Regions from separate parts of the Thalassotalea sp. PLHSN55 genome, predicted to be linked through region 1. Evidence: riboswitches for the same ligand, from Rfam matches in the RefSeq annotation. Region 1 holds a riboswitch; the other holds the start of a gene.
What was found. Region 1 has a riboswitch for cyclic di-GMP ahead of ACRRSQ_RS16800 (GGDEF domain-containing protein). Riboswitches for the same ligand answer to the same signal wherever they lie in the genome.
Positions count from the first base shown of each region.

Region 2: it holds a riboswitch for cyclic di-GMP, as region 1 does, so the genes downstream of both, ACRRSQ_RS08635 (DUF3718 domain-containing protein) here and ACRRSQ_RS16800 (GGDEF domain-containing protein) in region 1, are expected to answer to the same signal.

Region 1 is NZ_JBPDIH010000009.1:69,679-72,824, reverse strand. Features, by position in the region: gene ACRRSQ_RS16805 (hypothetical protein) at 1-1,123, opposite strand, end outside; cyclic di-GMP riboswitch class I at 1,269-1,351, shown strand; gene ACRRSQ_RS16800 (GGDEF domain-containing protein) at 1,591-2,580, shown strand; gene ACRRSQ_RS16795 (DUF523 domain-containing protein) at 2,585-3,055, opposite strand; gene ACRRSQ_RS16790 (DUF3630 family protein) at 3,105-3,146, opposite strand, start outside.
Region 2 is NZ_JBPDIH010000004.1:15,753-18,898, forward strand. Features, by position in the region: gene ACRRSQ_RS08625 (CoA transferase subunit A) at 1-435, shown strand, start outside; gene ACRRSQ_RS08630 (3-oxoacid CoA-transferase subunit B) at 446-1,102, shown strand; cyclic di-GMP riboswitch class I at 1,311-1,400, shown strand; gene ACRRSQ_RS08635 (DUF3718 domain-containing protein) at 1,466-1,825, shown strand; gene ACRRSQ_RS08640 (patatin-like phospholipase family protein) at 2,203-3,146, shown strand, end outside.

The DNA.
Region 1 (3,146 bases):
AAGCCAGCGCTTTTTTATAGTTGCTTTGAGCCTTATAAAAGTCATGTAATTGTTGATACAACTGTATTTGTGCTTTAGTTACATCAATATCTTGAGCAAGTTGTTCGGCTTTAATTAAAAACGCATGATTATCTTCAACACGCCCCAATAGTTGGCTAACTTTTGCTAAATACATTAATACACTTAAGTGTGGCTTACGTTGATTCTGGCCAATAAAATATTGCTCAGCTTTAATAAGGCTTTCATAAGCTTGTTGATATTTTTCTTGGTTTATCAACATTTTCCCAAGCCCTAATTCAATATAGCCGAGCAAGACAACAGCAGACTTTTCTTCTGCAATTTTTTGCGCATTCCAAAAAGCATTGTAAGCGTCGTCAAAACGCCCTAACGCTTCATAAGCTCTGGCCAAAGTGAAGTAATTCTGGTCTATGTTGTATTTATTGGCCTTATTAAGCTTTATGCCAATGAGTTGGCTTTGCATGTCGACTACAGCTTCAAACTGATCCAAATGAAAATAAGCTAACGACAATACCGCCAACAGATCGGTATCTTCATTAAAGTCATTAATCTGCATTAGCTCAGTTACGGTATCTATATCCTTATTTGCATTTTCCCGATCGCCCAATAAGGCATTGGCCATAGCTCTGTAGCCTAAAGCAACCAGTAAATATTGAATATGCTCTGGTTTTTTTGCTAAAGCCGCGGTTTGACTACTCACATCTAATGTTTTTTTAAACTGGCCATTAACATAATAGCCTTCCATCAATTTCTGTAAAAATTTCAGCCGAAGTAGGTGGTCAATATTGACTAGCTCAAGGCCATACGTCGCAAATTGAAATGCTTTAGCAATATCAGCTTTTCTTGTCGCGGCATCGGCTAACAAGAAGTAGGTTTTAGCAATGGTGTCGGTGGTGAAAAGTTGTCGTTCGGGCAATACCTTGGTTGAAAGAGTAAGTACTTCATCATAGGGCACTAGCTCTTTATCCAGTTGATAATATTTTTCAACTTGCTCAATAATCCCAGCAATATTGTCAGCATTGGTATTAGCTGAAGTAACTCGTGCCCAAGTGGAAACTGAGCAAAACAAAGCAGCTATTAAAACCATAAAAATTATACGCTTCATTTTACCCTCCCAATACTTGAATGCCTTTGAAATACCAGTGAAAAATAGTAACCGAATTTCGATAAAAATTATATCAACTTGAACAATTATAAATTTTACTTTACATCAAAGTATTTCTCCCTATAATGATTTTAGAGCTTCTAAAGCTCGACAAGGGCAAATCTGGTGAAAGCCAGAGACGCAAAGTTACCGGTCTAAGGGGAAACCTACGACAGCGGAACTGCCAAATTTAGATATAGTGGGGGCTTATCTTTTTTAGCTTTTTTGCTATCTGCTTTCCACGGTACACTTTGCGGCCTCCCTTGCCTTTCTCTGTTAGTTCTTCTATTTCTCACTGAATCTCAATTTATCGACATTTCGTCAATATTTTTGTACTTTTAATCGATTTTTTACTGGTAGTTTTATTTTTTTTACTAGAGAATGGAAAGATAAAACTAATAAAAAACGTAAGGTGAATAATTGGATCAATGAAGTATCATGATTCTATTCAAGAAGCCGAAAAAACTTTGGCCTTATCTGTACAACTATTGCGGAGTTGGAATTTACCTGCTTCTCCGATTAACTACACCTTAAGTTACGAATACACTAGCAATAGAAACAAGCCTCTCAACAAAAGCATCGATCAATACTTATCTACCGGCAAAGAGCTCGACAGTTTCACTGTTGAAGAATTTTATCGCCAACATATTCTTGGCCAATCAAATTTTAGAGATGAAATTATTGATGATGTTGAAGAAGTGCTTTCTGCAGTGGAATTTAATAATAAGCACTCTGCCAATACCCTAAATTATTTTGTTGATACCTTAGACAATAATATTGGGCACTTTCAATCACATGATAAAAAAGTGGTAGCAACGGCAATATTGTCACTGAAAAAAGCATCAAACAAACTCAAACAACAGCAACTTATTCTGCAGAAGCAACTCAAAAACTCACAAAGCTTAACCAGTAAATTAAAAGCTGAACTTGAAGAGTCGCGTAAAGAAATATTCCTCGATCCACTCACTCATTTTTATAACCGTAAAGCCTTATCGAAGCACCTTGAGGCTTGGACAGCACAAGATGAAAATAAACAGGTGGCGGCTATCGTGGTCAATATTGATCACTTCTCTCAATTTACGCAACGGTTTGGTCCGCTGATCAGTGATGTTTTACTTGCTAAAGTAGCAGAAAAAGTCAGTAGTTATGTCGATGACAGTGGTTTGCCGGTAAGATCAGGAGGAGATGAGTTTCTAATTTTATTACCTGATTTAAATACTGATATCGCCCAAGAAGTTGCAATGAAGATTAGCCATGGCGTAGAAAAATTACGATTTGTTAGCAGTAAGTCTGGTATTAGATTACCTAAGTTGGATGTCTCTGTTGGCGTTGGTCAATTTAGCACAAATCAAGAAGCCAATAACCTCATTAAAAAAGCGCGCAAACTGCTCGAGATGCCATCTTCAGATAACCAATAATGATTTAATCGAGTGCCTGTTTAGATAACTGCCGAGATAACTCTTCTATAGTTTCCTCAGAAAAAACTTCAATACCATGTTTAAGTAACAAAGCACTCGTGACGCCCTGACCCGCAATTTTTTTTTGGCTAAAGCTACCATCATAAATTTTACCACTTCCACACGACGGGCTACTTTCTTTTAACAGCGCAAAACGAATATGATGCTGACGACAAAGGTCCAAGGCTAATTGTGCGCCTTGATTAAAATAAGCAGTTACATCTTCACCTTTGTTGGTGAAAATTAATTGGCTTTGTGGCTGCATTTCTGCCGGAGCACGCGGCGTTGGCAAACCACCGCTCACTTCAGGGCAAATAGCGACAAAGCGCCCTTCTTTTTGCCACTTGTCGATAAGCGGGTGCAATAATGGCTTTAGCTCGGCGTTATAGCGTACTCGTGCGCCTAAAAAGCAGCTACTAATGAGTATTTTTTCCATAACCTCCCCTAATCACAAAACCAGTAATAATAGAAATGATAAGTAAAACTTAAAGTAACGATTTATCATCAAGTGTAAGCAGTAAGTCTTT
Region 2 (3,146 bases), on a different contig from region 1:
GAATTAGAAGTAGAACTCACCCCTCAAGGCACATTAGCTGAAAAAATGCGTGCTGGCGGTGCTGGCATTCCCGCTTTTTATACTGCCACAGGTTACGGAACGCCGGTTGCTGAAGGTAAAGAAGAGCGCGAATTTAATGGCAGGCAGTATATTTTAGAGCCCGCAATTACTGGTGACTTTGCCATAGTAAAAGCGTGGAAAGCCGATAGATACGGAAACTTAGTTTATCGAAAAACCGCTCGAAATTTTAACCCATTGGCAGCAACCGCGGGAAAAATTACCGTCGTTGAAGTTGAAGAAATTGTTGAAGTGGGTGATTTAGACCCGGACGAGATCCACACACCCGGTATCTATGTTAATCGTCTTATTCAAGGCAGTTTCGAAAAACGCATCGAACAACGCACTACCCAACCATCAGCTGAACAATCTGCATAAGGAGTACCACATGGCTTTATCTCGCGAACAAATTGCAAAACGTGTTGCCCAAGAACTGCAAGACGGCTATTACGTAAACCTTGGCATTGGTATTCCAACGTTAGTCGCTAATTATGTACCTAAAGGCATGGAAGTGATGTTGCAGTCTGAAAATGGTTTACTTGGCATGGGCCAATTTCCAACAGAAGACGAAATCGACGCTGATCTTATCAATGCAGGCAAACAAACTGTCACTATGGCAAAAGGCGCTTCTATTTTTGACTCAGCAGAGTCATTTGCGATGATCCGTGGCGGACATGTCGACTTAACGGTACTAGGCGCATTTGAAGTTGATATTAGCGGTAACATTGCTTCTTACATGATCCCAGGTAAATTAATTAAAGGCATGGGCGGTGCAATGGATTTAGTTGCAGGGGCTGACAATATTATAGTGACCATGACCCATGCTTCAAAACATGGTCAATCTAAATTGCTTAAAACATGTTCCCTACCTTTAACAGGCAAAGGTTGTATAAAACGCGTTTTAACCGATTTAGCCTTTATTGAAATCAAAGACAATAAGTTTCATTTATTGGAACGGGCACCTGGCGTAAGTGTTGAAGAAATACAAAAACTAACCGAAGGTGAATTGGTGATCCCTGAACTTGTTCCAGAGATGAATGTTTGATTTACAAAACATTAACAATTGTTTTTTAATTTAATAAGTTAACACGCCCTGTAGCTAGAATTCCTACAGGATTTGTTAAAAAACAGGCGAGATACTTATACAGCTAACCTTTTGATTTTTATAGCTATAAACACAAAATACCATACGAGACGCATATAATTGTTACAGATTATTGCATTTCAACTACAAATTGGTAATACTAAAGGTGACAAAGAAAAGGCAAGGCACGCGAAAACGTGCTACGCAAAACCACCGGCCTACAGGTTTCTAGGAAACCCATGGCAGCGGAGTTACCGAGTTAATAGGTACATCCAGTGGTTTTTTCTTTTATTAACTAATTTAAAAATATTTAAGGTTATTAAAATGAAAAAATTATTACTAGTTTCAACCATGACTGCTTTAACATTAACGTCTGTTGTATCAGCTCCTCAGGCATCGGCTGCAAACATCGCTCAAAGCGTTTGTGAATACGTAGCTGCTGACGATAAGAAACGCATGCGTTCTTTTTTAAAGACGAACAAATTAAAAATTCGTAGTATCTTCGACGGTATACAGTGTAATGGGAAAAACTTGTTAGAATTCGCTGCTACTAAAGGTTCAGTTAAAACGGGTTCTTTGATGATTAGTAAATTACCAAAGAAAGTTGTTTCAGAGAACTTGGCACTTATTCAGAACGGATCGCAACCATTGATAGACGCCGCTAACAAACGCGTTAGCAGCTAAACATTATTAAAAGGTAGACGTTACAAGTAATGTTTTCATTTTAATAATTCTCTGTCATTTAAAAAAGCCAACTTATGTTGGCTTTTTTTTTATGCTAAATTTTTGCAGGTATAGTCATTCCAAATTGGTATTAGTAATTAAACTCTTCTTTTTAATTACCTATTGATTAGTAAAATAAAAAATATCGAAAATTCTCATTTTAAACTTCAACTCTACCTAGCAAGCTAGCCAAAAACTGATTAAACTCAAAGAAGAACATTAGGTTTTTTAATAAACTCAATTTTAAAAATAAATTCACGGACATTTATCTGTTTCAATAATACCGCCATTTGGTTTCACTATATTAAATCAGCATCTTAGGTAATAAACTATCGCTTATGTCGACTAAAAGAAACTACAAAGACAGTCAAAATGCCCTAGTACTTACTGGCGGCGGCGCTCGAGCTTCTTACCAAGTTGGTGTGCTTTCAGCCATCGCCAAGTTTGTACCAAGGAACCACGGTATTCCATTCCCTATTATTTGTGGCACGTCTGCTGGCGCTATTAATACCACGGCATTAGCCTGTTATGCATCGTGCTTTCATTTAGGCGTGAAAAAGCTAGAGTGGGTTTGGAAAAACCTCGATACCAATAAAATTTATCATAGTAATGCTAACAATGTTTTTGGTCATATTTTTAGCGGTATGTTGGCAAGTTTCCAAGCAGACTACGCCAATAAAAAATCACGCAGTTTATTAAACAATGCGCCACTTCGAGACCTACTCAATAAGGTTATCGATTTTAATCGTATTGACAATAATATATTACGCGGTTACTTATCAGCGGTATCTGTTACAGCATCAAGCTATAGCAGCGGTGACTCAATTAGTTTCTATCAGTCAGAAGCCAACATTGCCCCTTGGTTTAGAGCAAAACGTCGAGGACAGCCTAGTCAAATAAATAGCGAGCACTTAATGGCGTCTTCTGCCATTCCACTGGTTTTTCCTTCAGTTAAAATTGGGCAAGAACACTTTGGTGATGGTTCAATACATCAGCTTTCGCCGCTAAGCCCAGCAATTCATTTAGGCGCAAAGAATTTATTAGTGGTCGGTGTAGAGCAGCCGAAAGAGCCGATTCATGCTAAAGAGAATAATCCGCATCCGCCAACGACATCAACAATAGCGGGTCATTTATTAGATACGATTTTTTCTGATACCTTGCAAAGTGATTTAGAACGCATGGAACGTATTAACCAAACCGTGGCGTTAATCCCGCCTGAAAAAAGGCAATCGGGGCTTACTCATATCAATAGTTTAATGATCAACCCCAGCCATGACTTTAA